2 regions of the Mesorhizobium sp. RCC_202 genome follow, and region 2 is predicted to be linked to the other one. Evidence: riboswitches for the same ligand, from Rfam matches in the RefSeq annotation. Region 2 holds a riboswitch; the other holds the start of a gene.
What was found. Region 2 has a riboswitch for thiamine pyrophosphate ahead of AB6802_RS08455 (YkoF family thiamine/hydroxymethylpyrimidine-binding protein). Riboswitches for the same ligand answer to the same signal wherever they lie in the genome.
Positions count from the first base shown of each region.

Region 1: it holds a riboswitch for thiamine pyrophosphate, as region 2 does, so the genes downstream of both, thiB (thiamine ABC transporter substrate binding subunit) here and AB6802_RS08455 (YkoF family thiamine/hydroxymethylpyrimidine-binding protein) in region 2, are expected to answer to the same signal.

Region 1 is NZ_JBFUPO010000015.1:61,923-70,734, reverse strand. Features, by position in the region: gene AB6802_RS27030 (ABC-F family ATP-binding cassette domain-containing protein) at 1-1,279, opposite strand, end outside; gene AB6802_RS27025 (thiamine diphosphokinase) at 1,281-1,925, opposite strand; TPP riboswitch at 2,142-2,247, shown strand; gene thiB (thiamine ABC transporter substrate binding subunit) at 2,291-3,295, shown strand; gene thiP (thiamine/thiamine pyrophosphate ABC transporter permease) at 3,526-5,142, shown strand; gene thiQ (thiamine ABC transporter ATP-binding protein) at 5,139-5,927, shown strand; gene AB6802_RS27005 (M48 family metalloprotease) at 6,079-7,548, shown strand; gene AB6802_RS27000 (caspase family protein) at 7,780-8,812, opposite strand, start outside.
Region 2 is NZ_JBFUPO010000003.1:232,357-241,168, reverse strand. Features, by position in the region: gene AB6802_RS08485 (tetratricopeptide repeat protein) at 1-1,193, shown strand, start outside; gene AB6802_RS08480 (hypothetical protein) at 1,217-1,987, shown strand; gene AB6802_RS08475 (DUF2167 domain-containing protein) at 2,169-3,041, shown strand; gene AB6802_RS08470 (ABC transporter substrate-binding protein) at 3,267-4,280, opposite strand; gene AB6802_RS08465 (ABC transporter ATP-binding protein) at 4,273-5,037, opposite strand; gene AB6802_RS08460 (ABC transporter permease) at 5,034-5,858, opposite strand; gene AB6802_RS08455 (YkoF family thiamine/hydroxymethylpyrimidine-binding protein) at 6,075-6,683, opposite strand; TPP riboswitch at 6,674-6,786, opposite strand; gene AB6802_RS08450 (GSU2403 family nucleotidyltransferase fold protein) at 6,989-8,077, shown strand; gene AB6802_RS08445 (hypothetical protein) at 8,175-8,525, shown strand; gene AB6802_RS08440 (DUF2934 domain-containing protein) at 8,639-8,812, opposite strand, start outside.

The DNA.
Region 1 (8,812 bases), on a different contig from region 2:
CCAGGAGGTTCGCCGGTCGGGCCAGAACGCGCGCCAGGATCAGCCGCGCCCGCTCGCCGCCGGAAAGCTCGCGCACCGGCGTGCGCGCCTGCTCCGGCTTGAACAGGAAGTCCTTCATGTAGGACACGACATGGCGCTGCTCACCATTGATGACGAGGTTCTCGCCGCGCCCGTCGGTAAGATATTGCGCCAGTGTCTCGGCGGGGTCGACGGCTTCGCGCTTCTGGTCGAGCGTGGCGATCTCCAGATTCACGCCGAGCCGAACGGTGCCGGCATCGGGCGCCAACTCCCCGGTCAGCATCTTCAAAAGCGTGGTCTTGCCGGCGCCGTTCGGACCGACAAGACCGACGCGGTCGCCACGCTGGATACGGGTCGAGAAACCTTTGACGACGGTCAGCTCGCCGAAGCTCTTCTCGATATTTTTGGCTTCGATCACCAGCCTGCCGGATTCGGCGGCGTCGCTCGCCACCATGGTCGCCGTGCCCTCGGCGCCGCGATGGCCGCGAAAGCGCTGGCGCATGGTCTGCAGCTCGCCAAGGCGACGCATGTTGCGCTTGCGCCTGGCGGTCACGCCGTAGCGCAACCAGTGCTCCTCGCGCACGATCTGGCGGCCGAGCTTGTGCTGCTCGCGCTCTTCCTCCTCCAGCACCTGGTCGCGCCATTCCTCGAAATGGGCAAAGCCCTTGTCGAGACGCCGCGTCTGGCCACGATCGAGCCAGACCGTGGCGCGCGTGACGCGTTCGAGGAAACGGCGGTCGTGCGAGATGAGGATCACGGCCGAAGAGGTGCGGGCAAGCTCCTCTTCCAGCCATTCGATGACCGAGAGGTCGAGATGGTTGGTCGGCTCGTCCAGCAGCAGGATGTCGGGCTCGGGCGCCATGACGCGGGCAAGCGCGGCGCGGCGCGCCTCGCCGCCGGAAAGATCGTTCGGGCGCTCGTCGCCGGTGAGGCCGAGATGTTCCATCAGATAGGTGGCGCGGTGCGGATCGTCGGCCGGGCCGAGGCCGGCCTCGACATAGGCGCGGACCGTGGCGAAGCCGTCCATGTCGGGCATCTGCGGCAGATAGCGCACGGTCGCGGAAGGCTGGCGGAACACTTCGCCGTCCTGCGGCTCGATGATGCCGGCGGCGGTCTTGAGCAGCGTCGACTTACCGGAACCGTTGCGCCCGACTAGGGCGATCTTGTCGCCGGCAGAGGCGCTCAGCGCCGCGCCGTCAAGCAGCGGCGCGCCGCCGAAGGTCAGTTTTATGCCGTCGAGATTGAGGAGTGGCGGCGCCATATCAGCTTTCTGGGAGGGGATGAGGGTGGGCCAGAAGCAGCGCCCTGCCGCGCTCCAGCGCGATGCCGAGCCGGCCCCTGACCTCGTTTGATATAGTGAGCGAGGAGCCGAACGCCACCTCGACATGATCGAGCGGCCATTTGGCTCCGGTGACCGTCAAGCCGGACAGGTCGGAAAAGCCAAGCACCGAAAACAGCGTGCCGTCGGCGTAATCGAAAGCCGCCTTGCCGGGCAGCACGGGGGCGCCTTCCTGGGCGCCGCTGGTCAAAAGGACCGTGATGCCCGCCTCTGCCAGGCGCACGGCAAGCGCCAGATGCAGGAAAGCGTGGTCGGCCCGCTTGCCGCCGAAGGCGCCGGCGAGAATGAGGCTGGTCGCGCCGCGATCCAGCGCTTCGGCGATGGCCAGTTCGCCATCCGTCTTGTCTTTCTCGGCTGGGAAGACGGTCCTCGGCACGGCGGCCAGGTTCTCCGGCAGGTTGGCCGGCACCGAATCGAAATCGCCGACCCACAGCTCCGGCACGATGCTCAGCATGCGGGCATGGCCGATGCCGGCATCGGCGGCTATGACGCGCGAGCCTTCGATCTGGCGTTCGAGCCGAGGGGTGCGGATAAGCTCGCCGCCAAGCAGGATGGTGAATGTGCCCATGGCCGTCGCCCTTACCAGCCCGTCGGGTGAAACGGAAGCCGGGCGGCTCCATACTTCGCCTCCAGAGCAATTCCAGGAAAAGTGGAAAGCGTTCACGCTCGGCGGCTTCGCCGTAGCGTCCGTCCGGAATTGCGTCAAACAGGAAGGCCCCATCCGAACATTAGATGCCCGGCAAACTTCCGCTTGCGTGCCGCTTCGGCCAGGCCTATCTGTCGAAACGCTCTAACGGGGTGCCGGACTTGATCCGGCTGAGAGGCAAGAAAGCCAACCCGCTGAACCTGATCCGGTTTGTACCGGCGGAGGGATTAGACGTTTCGGACCGTCCGGCGCCTCAATTCCTTGTCACTCGAACGAAGGAGGCGCCGATGCGCTCGCTACTGTCACATCTTATTCTGGCAACTGGCCTTGTTTCGCTTATGGCGAGCCCTGCCGCGGCGAAAGACAAGCTCACCGTCTATACCTATGAGAGCTTCACCGCCGACTGGGGTCCCGGTCCGGCCGTGAAGAAGGAATTCGAGGCCGAATGCGGCTGCGATCTCGAATTCGTCTCGGTCGCCGACGGTGTGGCGCTGCTCAACCGCGTCAAGCTGGAAGGCGCCGGCACCAAGGCCGATGTCGTGCTTGGCCTCGACACCAACCTGACCGCCGACGCCAAGGCGAGCGGGCTGTTCGCGCCGCATGGCGAGGTGTCGGCGAGCAATGTTCCCGGCGGCTGGAGCGACGATACTTTCGTGCCTTTCGACTATGGGTATTTCGCCGTCGTCTACGACACGCAGAAGCTGAAAACGCCACCGAAAAGCCTGAAGGACCTGGTGGAAGGCGCCGGCACCGACAAGATCGTCATCCAGGATCCGCGCACCTCGACGCCGGGGCTCGGCCTGCTGCTCTGGGTCAAGTCGGTCTATGGCGACAAGGCGCCCGAGGCCTGGGCCAAGCTCAAGACGAAAGTGCTGACGGTGACGCCGGGCTGGAGCGAAGCCTACGGCCTGTTCACCAAGGGCGAAGCGCCGATGGTGCTGTCCTACACCACCTCGCCGGCCTACCACATGGTGGCCGAGAATACCGAGCGCTACCAGGCGGCTTCCTTCGAGGAAGGCGAGTATCTGCAGATCGAGGTTGCCGGCATCACCACGACCGGCGCGAAAAACCCGTTGGCGCAGAAATTCATCGCCTTCATGACCGGGCCGAAGTTCCAGGATGTCATCCCGGAAACCAACTGGATGTTCCCGGCCGGCAAGACCGACAAGCCACTCAACCCGGCCTTCGACAAACTGGTGAAGCCGACCAAGACCTTGCTGTTCAGCCCGGAAGAGGTGGCGGCCAACCGCAAGGCCTGGGTGGACGAGTGGCTGGCGGTGATGAGCAAGTAAGGCAGCGAGCTTGCCGATGTTGGCGTCAAGGCCCCCCTCTCTGCCCTGCCGGGCATCTCCCCCTCAAGGGGGGAGATCGGCTGTAGCCGGTGGTTTCGCCAATCGCCAACGGTGCAGGAGCGAGCGGGGCGCAGAGGCTGCTGATCTCCCCCCTAGAGGGGGAGATGTCCGGCAGGACAGAGAGGGGCGCGAAGGAACTCGGCGTTCGCTAGATTCCACCAAGGTGCAGCGTGCACGCTGCGCGTGATTCCCGCATCACCGCCGGCGTCGTCGCCCTTGCGGCCATCGCCATCCTCATCGGCGGCGCCTTTGCCGGCCTCGCGCTCGAGGGCGCGCACGATCTCTCCGGCGCCTATGCCGCCTTCGACAGCTACCTCTTCAGCGTCGCCCGCTTCACGCTTTGGCAAGCCTTGCTGTCGACGCTCCTATCGGCCGCGCCGGCGCTGCTGGTGGCGCGCGCCCTGTCGCGGCACCCAGATTTTCCGGGACGCCGTCTGATCCTGCAGCTTTTCACCGTGCCGCTGGCGCTGCCAGCCATCGTGGCCGCGCTCGGTATATTGGCGCTCTACGGCCGGGCTGGATACTTTGCCGGCGTGCTTGGAACCCTCGGCGCCGGAGAATGGCCGGGGATTTACGGGCTCTCCGGCATCCTGGTCGCGCATGTCTTCTTCAACCTGCCTTTGGCAACGCGTCTTTTCCTGGAGGCGCTCGGCACTATTCCGACCGATCAATGGCGGCTGGCGAGCCAGCTCGGCATGGGCGCGCGGCCGGCCTTCCGGCTGATCGAATGGCCGGCGCTGCGTGCGGCACTGCCTGGCGTCGCCGGGCTGGTCTTCATGCTTTGCATCACCTCCTTCACCATCGTGCTGACGCTAGGCGGCGGACCGGCCGCGACGACGCTAGAGGTTGCCATCTACCAGGCGCTACGCTTCGATTTCGATCCCGCGCGAACGGTGGTGCTGACGCTGCTGCAGATAGGCCTGACATTCGTGGTGATGGTCGCGCTCGCCCGGCTCGGCGCCAACACGGTGGGCGACGCCAACCTGCCGGTGGCGCCGCGCCGTTATCTCGGCGTTGGCCGGATGGAAACCGTGCTCAACGCCGGCCTGATCGCGGTCGCCTTGCTGTTCGTTGCCGGGCCGATGGTTGCGACCGTACTGGCGGGGCTGAAGGCGGATCTTGGCCGACTGGCGGGCGAGGAGGCCTTGCGTCGCGCGACGCTGACCAGCGCCGGCCTTGCCTTCATGGCGGCGCTGCTTGCCGTCGCGTTGTCGTTGGCGTTGATCGCCGCGCGACGGGCATTGGCTTTGCGCCGCAGCCGCGACAAGGCCATGAGCCTGTTCGAGCATGCCGCCGACACCGGTGCCGGCTTCGTGCTGGTCGTGCCGCCGATCGTGCTCGGCGCCGGCTGGTTTCTCGCCCTGCGCAACGTGGCGGATGTGTTTGCCGTCGCCCCGGTCATGGTCGTCGCCGTCAATGCGGTGATGGCGATGCCTTTCGCCATCCGTGCGATCCGCCCCGCCTATGACGCGGCCAGCGAGCGGCATGAGCGGCTTTGCCTGGCGCTCGGCATTTCCGGCTGGAGCCGGCTGCGCCTTGTCGATTGGCCGTCGCTGCGGCGGCCCTTGGCAACCGGCTTTGCCTTCGCCATGGCGTTGTCGCTCGGCGATCTCGGCGTGATCGCGCTCTTCGGCAGCGATTCCGTGCAGACCTTGCCCTATCTGCTCCTGGCGCGCATGGGCAGCTACCGCACCGCCGACGCCGCGGGACTTGCCTTGCTGCTTGGGCTCGTCTGCCTGATGCTGGTGGTGGCCGCCGACCGGCTCGGGCGGGAAGGAAAGTCATGACGGCGACGATCGGCGATACTGCCCCGCACAAGGGGCTCGCGGTGCGGCTGGACGGCGTTGCGTTCAGCTACGGCGAGGCGTCGTTCCGCTTCGATGTCGCATTCACTGCCGGCAGGATCACCGCCATCATGGGGCCGAGCGGTTCCGGAAAGTCGACGCTGCTCAGTTTGATAGCCGGCTTCGAATCGCCCGAAGCAGGCAGGGTGCTGATCGGCGACGATGATGTCGGCAAAACCGCGCCCTCGGCGCGGCCGGTGTCGATGGTCTTCCAGGAAAACAATCTGTTCGCGCATCTTTCGGTCGAAGCCAATGTCGGGCTCGGCCGTTCGCCGTCGCTGAGGCTTGGCGATGCCGACCGCGTTGCCGTTGCCGAGGCGCTGGCGCGCGTCGGCCTTGCCGGCAAGGAGAAGCGGCTGCCGCGCGAGCTCTCCGGCGGCGAACGGCAGCGCGTGGCGCTGGCGCGCGTGCTGCTGCGCGACCGGCCGGTGCTGCTGCTCGACGAGCCCTTCGCGTCGCTCGGCCCGGCTTTGCGCGACGATATGCTCGATCTCGTGGCCGACATTCATGCCGAGCGCGCAATGACCGTGCTTTTCGTCACGCATCAGCCGGAGGATGCACGCCGCATCGGCCAGGACATGGCCTTTCTCGACGAAGGCGCGATCGCGGCGGTTGGCCCGGCAGTTGATTTCTTCGACCGGTCTGGACCGGATGCGTTCAGGCGCTATATCGGCGATCGAGGCGGCACCGTTGCCGGATCACAACACATTGCCCGGAAGCGGACATAATTTACGGCCAAACCGGCAACGGGTGATCCGGCGTTTGCTTGCCTTGTCCGGGGGAGTATGGCTAGGTCCGGCCATACTGGTCCGGTGGGCCGTGATTTGCCGAGAATTTGGAAAGGAAGCCGATCTGTCGACCGGCGCCGAGACAGTGTGGATGAGGCCACTGGCGCGTTTCTTCGCGTTGGCCGGCTTCGCCGTGGCGCTGGCAAGCTGCCAGATGTTCACGCCGCCGGATGTGCAGGAGAACGGGTTCCAGCCTTCCGACAAGCCGATCACCGTCGACAATGTCGTTGCCAACGCCAAGCTCGCCGAAATGGCCAAGGCGCAGCATCCGCGCATCCTGGCCACTTATGGCGGCGAATATTCCGACCCCAGGCTTGAACGTATGGTGGCCAAGGTCGTCGGCAATCTGACGGTGGTGTCGGCCAACCCGACCCAGACCTATCGCATCACCATCCTCAACTCGCCCAACGTCAACGCCTTCGCGCTGCCGGGCGGCTATCTCTATGTGACGCGCGGCCTCTTGGCTTTGGCCAACGACTCGTCCGAGCTCGCCGCCGTCATCGCGCATGAGATGGGCCATGTCACCGCCAATCACGGTCTGCAGCGCCAGCAGCTCGAGGCCGAGGAAGGCCTGGCGACCAAGGTGGTCTCCGATGTGCTCGGCGACAGCCCGACCGCCAAGGCGGCGCTCATCCGCGGCAAGCTGAGACTGGCCCAGTTCTCGCGCAACCAGGAACTGCAGGCAGACGCCATCGGCATCAAGTCGATCGGCGAGGCCGGCTACGACCCCTATGCCGCCGGCCGCTTCCTGCAGTCAATGTCGGCCTATACCGACTTCCGCTCAGTCAGCGGCGCCACCGACGCCAGCCTCGACTTCCTGGCGACGCACCCCAACACGCCGCAGCGCATCGATCTGGCGCAGCGCCTTGCCCGCAACTTCGGCCCGCCGGGCGTCGGCACGCGCGACCGCGATGCTTTCCTCGCCGGCATAGACGGCCTGCTCTACGGCGACACGCCGGAAGAAGGCTATGTGCGCGGACAGACCTTCCTGCATCCCAACCTCGGTGTCTCGTTCACCGTGCCGGACGGTTTCATTATCGACAACACCGCTGCCGCGGTGACCGCGACCGGACCGGGCGACATCGCCATCCGCTTCGACGGCGTGGCGATCGACAAGTCGGTGTCGCTCACCGACTATATCCGCAGCGGCTGGGTTGCGGGCCTCGAAGAGGCCAGCGTGCGCCAGGAGACGATCAACGGCAACGACGCCGCGACGGCGCATGCCACCGCGCAAGGCTGGCAGTTCGACATCGCGGTGATCCGCGCCGGCGGCCAGGTCTACCGGCTGCTGACGGCCGCACCTTCGGCCAGCGCCTCGCTCGATCCGGTGGCACGCTCGGTCAGCAGCTCCTTCCGGACCTTGAGCCCGGCCGAGAAGGCGGCGCTGAAGCCGCTGCATATCAGGGTGGTCACCGTTCAGGCCGGTCAGACGATGGGCTCGCTCTCCGCCCAGATGGTCGGTGTCGATCGCAAGCTCGATCTGTTCCGGGTGCTCAACGCCATGTCGCCGGGTGCCAGTGTGTCGGCCGGCGACAAGGTCAAGATCGTCACCGACAAGTAGGACCTACAGGCAAGCGGGTTGCTGTTGGCCGCCGCCACTTCAGGCCTCCGCGATCACAGTGTGCTTTTGGACCGTTTCTTGCTAGAGCAATTCCAGGAAAAGTGTGTGCGGTTTTCCGTCCGGAATTGCGTAAAAACAAATAGTTAGAGCATTTCACCGTTTCCATGAAACGGTGAAATGCTCTGGTCAGCGACGGCAGCACCAGCTTTGTTGCTGCCGACGCCGGCTTAATCAGCCATCGCTGTTATCGCTGCCGCCGCGTTGCGGAGGATTGTGGTCGCCGCCATTGCCGCCGCGCCAGGGCACCGGCCCGGCTGGTTGGGTGATCTTCGGTGGCGGCGCTTTTGGCGCAGGGGTGCGGATCACCTTTATCTTGGTGATCACCTTCGTCACCACCTTAGGCTTGCACACCGCAAGCTTCACCTCGCTTCGCTTGGGTGAAAGGCCGAGAATGCCCATCGAATAGGCTTCTTGCCGATCAAGGCCGGCCTTGAGGAAAGCCAGCGCGCGCGCCGGATCGGCGGGCACGCCGTTGCGGCCTTGCTTGAAGATCACCGCGAGGTCCTTCGTGGCATCGACCTGTCCCATCGCCGCTGCCTTGAGCAGCAGATCCAGCCCCTTGCCGGTATCGCGCTGGGCGCCCACACCATCGAACAAGGCGCGGCCCCAGGCGGTCATGGCGTAGGGATCTCCCTTGTCCGACGCCTGCGCATAGAAGCCGTTGGCTTTCACCAGATCAGGGGCTGCCCCTATCCCGGACGCGGCGATGTAGCCGAGCTGGTAAACAGCACGGACATGTCCTTTGTCCGCGGCCTGCTGGATCGCCTGTCTTGCTTCGTCGACCTTGCCTGATGCCAGCAGCGCCCGCCCCAGCTCGTAACGGAAGCGCGCAATGTCGGGGTAGGACTTTACCGCCGCCTCGCAGGACTCGACGGCCCCCGCATCGATCTCGCTCGGCAACCTTCCGGGAACGACGCCCTGCAGGTCGAGCGGCTCGCCAGCCGCCTGGTCGCAAGGGTCGATCGCTGGCGACAGCTTCATCGCAGCCCGCTTGGATACGTCACCGGCGCGGATTTGAAATCCGATCTCGACGGGAGCCGCCGAGCCGATCTGCGGCTCATAGCGCAGATTGTCGACTTCACCGGCCGTCAGGTTCGATTGTGACGTCAGAACGCGATCCGGCAGGGACAGCGTTCCGGCTATCGGGTAGCTGGCGAGCTTGAGGCTTATCGAGGAATCCTCGGCCGGGAAATCCAGTTTCAGC
Region 2 (8,812 bases):
ATTTGGCGGCCACGCAGGACACACTGGCTGCAAAGTCGCTGGAGGCGAAGGATCCGCGCGCCCTGCAAGCTATCCTCGGCGGCGATGCCTGGCTGGACATGGGCAAATACGACAAGGCGATCGGCGCCTATGACCAGGCGATCGCGCTCGACCCCGACAACCGCTTCGGCTATTTCGGCCGGGGAAGAGCGAGCGCCGCCAAAGGCGACTACGGCCAGGCGATCGCCGATTTCGACCGGGTCATCCAGCTCGCCCCCAATTTCGCCGCCGCCTATTTTGGCCGCGGCCTGGCCAAGGTGACCTCCGGCGACGCCGATGGCGCTCTTGCCGACTGCGAGCGGGCCGCCACGCTCGATCCGAAGGCGCGCGAGGCCCACTACTGCAAAGGCATGGCCTGGCACGCCAAGGGCGACGCCGGGCGCGCGATCGCGGCCTATTCGGTGGCGATCGCGATCGATGCGAAGGACGACGCCAGCTATTATGCGCGCGGCATGGCGCGGGCCGACCGCAAGGACTATGCCGGCGCCACCGCAGATTTCGACCAGGCGCTCAAGCTCGATGCGGGCAACAGGGATTATGCCATCGCCCGCAAGGCAGCGTCGGCGGCAGGAGCCGAGCTCGGGCCAGAGGCGGCCACCGCGAAGAGACAAAACGGCGGCATCGACGACACGTCCGGCCCCGAGGCGGTGGCGGCGCTTCTCGAGCGCGGCGATGCTTTCTACAAGAAACGCAAATACGCCCGCGCAATTGCCGAATATAGCCGCGCCGTGACGCTGGCTCCGACGGAGCCGACCGCCTATTCCGCGCGAGCCCTGGCGCGCTTGCAGAGCGGCCAATATGACGGCGCGGTGGCGGACTACAGTCAGGCGCTGGAGCTCGATCCAGATTACGTCGAGGCTTACAGCGGCCGCGCCTTCGCGCTGGTGAAGAAGCGCGAGCCGGAAAAGGCCATAGCCGATCTCGACCGTGCTATAGCGATGAAGCCGGACCACGCACCCTATTATTTCGGACGCGGCAGCGCCTGGTACTACATCGGCGACTTCGACCGTGCCGTCGCCGATTTAGATCGGGCGATCGAACTCGATCCCAAATTTGACATTGCTCGTCAGAGCCGAAAATTGGCGGTGGCGGCGAAAGAAAAATCCTCGCGCTCGACCGACCGCAAGAAGGCGCGCAGCCTCAAGTCGAATTAGCCATCGAGTATCGGGAGGGGCGGATGTCGAATTGGAAATGGCTGCAAGTGGTGGCGGTCGTCCCTGTGAGCATAGTCGGGACGAAAGTGCTGCTACCGATGTTCGGTGCCGGCGGATATCACCACTATCAGTTGGTGGAGACGCCGCCCCCGATGCTGACCACCGCCGACGTCGATGCGGAAATCCGGAAGCGGGGCTTGAATATCTTCCAGGCGATCGAAGAGGAATTTCCGGACGACTACGATGTGATGCTGCGCAAGATGACGGCCGCGACTCATAGCGGAAGTACTGCAGATGTCCGCAAAGTCAGCAGCCAGGCGGTCGCCGACCTCAGGCATCGATATGCAGCGCTGCTGCGTTCAACGCCGGATAGCGAGGCCTCGCAGGCACTTTCCGCGCAGCTCGACATGCTCAATCAAGTCATGGCGCGGGAAACGCCTGCCAGCTGCAACAATTTCCTGCGCAATGGGCCGGACGCCATTAGCGCTCCGGGTCACGATTTCTCAGCAGACCTGGACAAGGTGGGCGCCACGCTGATCCGTGCCTTCGGCGCTGCCGAAAGAAGCGGCTTGCCAGCGGCGATGCCTGTCGATCAGGATTGGTCGATGGTGGCCGATGCCTTCGCCAAGATTGGCGGCACGCCGGCCGAGTTGGACGCGATCTCGAACGCCAGGCACGACTTTCCTGGTCTGTGTCCAGCCATGGCGAAACTGTATGAGGCCGCCCTGCTGCTCCACGGCGAAGCCGGGTGGCACATCAAGACCGCCTTGCTCTATGAACTTGCCAGGAATTAGGCGATGGGCGACGCGCGGATGCGAGCTTGAGCTTTCAAGCCAAATAAGGGCCGCTTGAAAGATTGTGTATCGCTCTCAACATAAGGAACAAAAAAAGAACTTTCCTATCTTGTACTTGCTTTCGAAATCCCTTTAGATCACCGTTGCGTGAGGTTGGGGTCCGGTCTGCCGGGAAGGGGTCATGAACAAATCGGTCAGGGAGAATCTGTTTTTCATCCTGGTGGCGCATGCCTGTTTGCTGGGGCAGCCGGCCATCGCGCACGCGGAGGATGCGAATTATCATCCGCAAAATTTCAGCCAGCCTTTGACTGCCGCAAGAGGCACGATAACGCCGTCGGGAGGTGGCGCCTTCTATCTGAAGCCGGAGGACCGCTGCAACCTGGTGGTGAAGGAATTCGGCTGGGACCGCGACCAGTGCTCGACGATCGACCAGCTGATCTTCGGTTTCACGCCGGAGATCGATAATCTCACGGTCGAGAAGCCGGTGTCGGACGGTTATGTCAGCCTGGCCGACTGGGACAGCGGCGATCGCAGCCAGGAAATCGGCTCGATCGAGGAGAGCTTCAAGGATTCGGTCAAGGCGCAGTCGCAGCGGCTCGGGCAGGACATCCGCTTCGACGGCTGGCTGGTCTACCCGCAGATCGATAAGGGCAAGAACATCCTCTATTACGCCAACATCCTGAACTGGGGCGGCGACAGGACGATCAACATCTCGGTCTCGATCTTCGACCGGCAGGGCTATGTGCCGATCAAGATCGTGCCGGTGAACGGCAACATCACCAGCGATGACGTGCAGAAGATCGTCACGGCATCCGCGGCCGCCTACAGACCGCAGGCCGGTTCGTCCTATTTCGAATACTCCAGCGGCGACAAGGTTGCCGGCTATGGCGCGCTGGGTGTGCTGGCGACAATGCTCGGCGTCAAATATGGCGGCGCCGCCAGCGCCGGGCTCATCGCGCTGGCGTTGCTGGTGCTGAAGAAGGGCGCCTTCCTCGTGCTGCTGCCTTTGGTTTGGCTGCGGCGGCTGTTCGGCCGGAAGAAGGCGGATAGCTGAGCGAGTGGGGCAATGAGCCGACCTGCCAAGGTTAGCGTTCCTTTGCCCCCCTCTCTGCCCTACCGGGCATCTCCCCCTCAAGGGGGGAGATTAGCTGCGGCCGCGCCGGCTCTCCTTGGCGATTGGCGAAGCCGGTGCAACATCTGATCTCCCCCCTTGTGGGGGAGATGTCCGGCAGGACAGAGAGGGGCGCTGTCCCGCCAGCCGACGGCTTCTTAGCCTCCCCTACCCCAGAAACTCATTCGTGAAGTACGCCCTTAAATCCGGCTTTTCCTGCAGCGCCTTGCCGTCGCCATCACGCAATATGCCCGAGGCAAACAGATAGCCGCCCATCGCTTCCATCTTCGCCTTGTCCATCGTGCCGATAGCGCCGTCGGCGCTTTTCAAAAAATGTCCGTCGTTCAGCGCCTTCAGCGAGGCATGAATCAGGGCCGGGTTGGTCAGCGTGTCCTTGCTGGCGGCGAGCAATAGTTCGCCGGCTTCCCGCGGCTGATCGACAGCCAACGCATAGCCACGCTGCGTTGCCTGGACAAAGGCCGCGGCCGCCTTCGGGTTGGCGGCGAGGAAAGCGTTGCTGGCGACGATCAGCGTGGTGTGCTCGTCCGGCACGCCGTAATCGGCATAGCGGAAGCTGCGCTGCTTGAGACCTTTCAGTTCAGCCTCGACCCCTTCCCAGGTCGAGACTTCGAGCGTGAAGTCGACCGCGCCGTTGGCCAGCGCCTCGTATGCCGAAGTGCCCAGCGTCACCGTGGCAAAGTCGCCCTTGCCTCCGTCATGGCGGATGATGGTCGAAATCAGCGTGTTTTCCCAGGCGCTGCCGAAGCCGCCATAGGTCAGGCCGTCGAGATTCTTCGGGCTTTTGATCGTGGCGCGATCGGCGTTGAAGACGACGCGGCCGGTCTCCGACTGGACGACGGCGTAGACGGCTTTGAGATCGGCGCCGGCGCTCTTCTGGGTGAACAGGCCGAGCGAGCCGGAAATGCCGAAATCGGCGACGCGGTTGGCGACCAGCGTGCCCGAACCGGTGTCGCCATAGGGCAGGATTTCGACGCTGAGACCGGCATCGCGGTAAAAGCCTTTGTCGCGGGCGACGAACAGGCCGATATGGTTGGTGTTGACGGTCCAGTCGAGCGCCACGGTGATTTTCTGCGCCGCGGCACGGGTGCGAGTGACGGCAGGCAAAGGCAGGCCGGCGGTGAGCGCCAGAAGCAACGCCTGGCGGCGGGTCAGTTCAGTCATTTTCTCTCTCCGGTTCGGGAACTCCAAGCAGCGTGTCGAGGATGCCGGCCTCGATGGCCGCCGCCTCGCGGGCAAGGGCCGCACTTGCGCCGCGCGGGCGCGGCAGCGGCACTGCGACTTCGCGCACCACGCGCGCCGGTCGCGCCGACAGCACATAGATGCGGTCGGACAGAAGCACGGCCTCGCGCACGTCATGGGTGATGAGCAGCGCCGTCCAGCGGTGGCTTTGCCACATCGTCTCCAGCCAGCGCTGCATGGCGGCGCGGGTCAGCGCATCGAGCGCGCCGAAGGGCTCGTCGAGCAGCAGCATGTCGCGCTGCTGCACCACGGTGCGCAGCAGGGCCGCGCGCTGGCGCATGCCGCCGGAAAGCTCGGCCGGCCAGGCACGCTCGAAGCCGGCAAGGCCGAACTCGGCAAACAGCGGCGCGACGCGTTCGCGCGCGGCCCGGCGCGGCACGCCCTGCACCTCAAGCCCCAGTGTCGCATTGTCGATGACGTGCCGCCACGGCATCAGCGCGTCGCGCTGCGGCATGAAGGCGAAGCGGCGGCCGTGGTCGTCGAGCGGCGCGCCATCGAAGCGCATCTCGCCCTCGCCCTTGAGCGCGCCGGTGAGCAGCTGGAACAGCGTCGACTTGCCGGCGCCGGACGGTCCAAGGATCGAGACGAACTCGCCTTGGCCGACATCGAGCGAAATGCCAGCCAGCACATCGAGCGCGCCGAAACCTTTGCGCACATCGCGAAGCTCGAGCCGCGTCATGGCCGATCCTCGTTCGAAGGCCGGCGGCCCGCCTGTTCCCAAGGCATGGCAAGGCGCTGGACGAGCACGGCGAGACCGAACAGACCAAGCGTCAGCGCCGAGCTGACGGCGACGGCGGCAAGCACCAGATCGGGGCGGAAATTGTTCTTGGCGTTGAGCATGTAGATGCCGAGCCCCTTCGCCGCGCCCGCATATTCGGCGAAGATCGCGCCGACCACCGCATAGGTGATGGAGATGCGCAAACCGGCGAAGAAAAAGGGCAGCGCCGACGGCAGCCGCGCCAGCCGGAAGACGCGCCAGCGCCCTGCCCCCATGGCGGCGAGCATTTGCGCGATCTCGGTCGATGTGGACGCATAGCCTTCGACCAGCGCCACCATCATCGGGAAGAAGGTGACCAAAGCCACCAGCAGGATCTTTGGCACCAGCCCGAAGCCGAACCACAGCACCACGAGCGGCGCGATCGCAACCAGCGGCAAGGTCTGGCTGGCGATGAGCAAGGGAAACAGTGCGCGGCGCAGGCGCGGCAGGAAATCCACCAACGCCGAAAGGATAAAGGCGGCGGCGAGCGAGCAGGCAAAGCCGGCCAGCGTGGCACGGATGGTGGGCAGTGTGTTTTCGGCCAGCGCCGCACGGTTCTCCCAGGCTTGCTGAAGCACGCGCGATGGCGCCGGCAGCACGGTGGGCGCGATACCGCCGAGGCGGGCGTAGAGCTCCCAGGTGAGCAGCAAGAGTGCGAATGCGAGGGCGGCGGGGGCAAGCTTGGCGACGGCGTTCGCAACAGCTGATCTCCCCCCTCGTGGGGGAGATGGCCGGCAGGCCAGAGGGGGGCGCGAAGGAACGCCAGCTTGCGAAATTTGCCTTGCGGGATCAGACGAAGATCTCTGCAACCAATGGAAGCGTCGGCGGGACAGCGCCCCCCTCTGGCCTGCCGGGCATCTCCCCCACGAGGGGGGAGATTGGCTGTCGCGACCGCTTTCGCCAATCGCCGAAGGCTCTTCCCGCTTACCGGAAACCACGATCATGTCCAAACGCGCCGCTCAAACCGCGGTCGGGCTGTTCGCTGAAATCGTTATGTCGAGGGTCACATGCCCGGCGCCCGGACCGAAGCGGCAGAAGGCTTCGGCAAGCGTGGCGAACACCGCGCCGGCATCGCCGCGCAGCTTGGTGCAGAAGTTCTTGGAGCGCTCGAAGACGCCGGAGTTTTTCAGGAAGTCGATGCAGCCATAGATCTCGTCCATGTGGTCGCCGGTGCCCATCACATAGAGCGAGAATTGCGCCGCCGTCGGCTGGCCGGTCGAAGGCGTTTGCGCGACTGCGTGCAAGGCTGCCGCCTTGCGCTCGTCAAGCGGGAGCACCGGGCCGCCGATCTCGTCGGAGCGGCAGATCGGATCGTCCGGCTCGCCGGGGCAGCCGCGCGAGACGGCCGCCGAGAGCACGCAATGCTTGCCGCTTCTGGCCGCCGCCACGAACAGGTCGCGCATGGCGGGGAACAGCACCTCGGGTGGCCCGACCAGAAGTGTCGAGATGTCGTCGGTCTCGATGCGCAGCTTGTCGCGGTACGGACCAAGCGCGCCCAACGCGCCGAGGATGACGCCGACGAAATCGTCGGTCATCGGATAAAGAGAAATCTGTGCGCCGGAAAACATCGCCCGCCTCGCTCCGCTGGTATTATCCAGATCAGCTTTAGGGTCCGGAAGCTTGCCGCCGCCATCTCAGCCCCGACGATACGGAGCACCCCTGTGGATAGGGGGTTTAAAGCACTGTTTGCGACGATGGGGAAGCGGTTTTTGCGATCGTCGGTTGGGCCAGGCGCCCATCTCCCTACGGGAGATATTATCGTTATAAGATTTTCACCATTTTCTTATAACAGTCTTGCAATCCGGCTCATTCACGCGCAGTTATAAGAAAATTGCAAAAACCTTATAACGCCGGATATCAGCCGGGAGCAGCCATGAAAACCATCGATCTCGCCTATCGAACCCTCTACGCCGAATTGGTGCAGCGCAGTCTCGACGCTTCCTTCGAAACCGAATTCTCGACGGCGGGCAATTTCGTACGCGTGCCGGTCAAGGGCCGCGATTACTGGTATTTCGAAGAGACGCGTCCTGAAAAGACAAGGCGCTATGTCGGTCCCGCCGAGGATCCCGAGATCGCCAAGCGGGTGGCCGCCTTCAGGGAGATCAAGGACGATCTCAGGAGCCGCCGCAAGCTGGTCTCCACCCTGGTGCGCGATGCTGGGCTGAACGCGCCCGAGACCTTCACCGGCGATGTTGTCGAGGCGCTGGAAAAAGCCGGCATCTTCAGGCTGCGCGCGGTGCTGGTCGGCACGGTCGCCTTCCAGACCTATGCCGGATATCTGGGTGTACGCCTTCCAGGCGCCGCGCTGCAGACGGGCGATGCCGACTTCGCCCAGTTCCATTCCGTCTCGGCCGAGGTCGACGACAGCATGGCGCCGGTCATCGAGGTGTTGAAAACGGTCGACCCGACCTTCCGCGAAATCCCGCATCGGACGGATGCCGGCCGCACGACGCAATACGAGAACGCTTCACGCTACCGGATCGAATTCCTAACGCCGAACCGCGGCAGCGACGATCATGCCGATCGCGCCAGCCTTATGCCGTCGCTGGGCGGCGCCTCGGCGCAGCCGCTGCGCTTCCTCGACTTCCTGATCCGCGACCCGGTGCGGACGGTGCTTTTGCATCGCTCCGGGGTGCCGGTGCTTGTCCCCTCGCCCGAGCGCTTCGCCGTCCACAAGCTGATCGTCGCCGCACGCCGCGAACGAAGTGCTGCGGCCAAACGGGAGAAGGACCTCCACCAGGCCAGCCTGCTGGTCGAAGCGCTGGACACCACGCGGCGACAGGATGACCTCGCATTTGCCTTCGCCGAAGCATGGCAGCGCGGCGACGCCTGGCGCGAGGCGCTGCGCAAGGGGCTGAGCCTGCTGAAGCCGGACAGGCGTGAGATGGTGGACCTGACGCTGGGAAGAGCGCTCGGCGAAGCGCATATCGACGTCGAGGGTTTTACGATGCGGCTTGGTTAGCACCCCGAAGGGGCATGTTAAAATCGTTCAACTTGTACGAAAGCCGATTGACCCTTCGTCGTACATAAAGTACGATTATTTCTTTGAGGGAATCTCCTTGAGCACCGCGAACCATGCCGCTTTCGCCGACCTCTCCCGCCCATTGCTGTCGCCATTGCCGCTTGCCGAGCGCGAGCGCCTCGCCGGCGCCTGGCGCATGGCCAGCCAGGACATCGCCGACGACATCCGCTTCATCCGCCAATATCTGAAGGTGATTGTCGAGAAGGACCAGCGGCTATCGACCGGCACGCTGGTGCATGGTCGCGCCTATGTCGAGGCCTGCGCGGCGTGGCTGCCGGAGACCGTGACGCGGTATCTGAGGAATCTCAGGCTGATCAGCGAGTGCGAGGGCGCGATGATCGCCGCCGGGGTAAGGTTTGCGACGTCGAGCGATGCGTGGGACGCGTGAGACTTCACGATAGGCTGGCGCAACCAGGCGCGTTGCTGCCTAGCCGGGAGTGGCCGCGCCATAGAGGGCACGCCAAACGCGCCGGATCGAAAATCGACTGGGCGACTGGGCCGTCAGGCCTTCTTCTTGGCAGGCGCCTTTGCCTTGGCGGGTTTTTCCGCCTTCGCGACCTTCGGCTTGTCGACCTTTGCCGCGGCGGCCTTCTTGGAAGCTTTCTTCGGTTTCTCGCCGTCGATCTCGGCCGTCGCCTGGTCCCAGTGCTCCATATGCGCGCCTTCCGGCCGGCC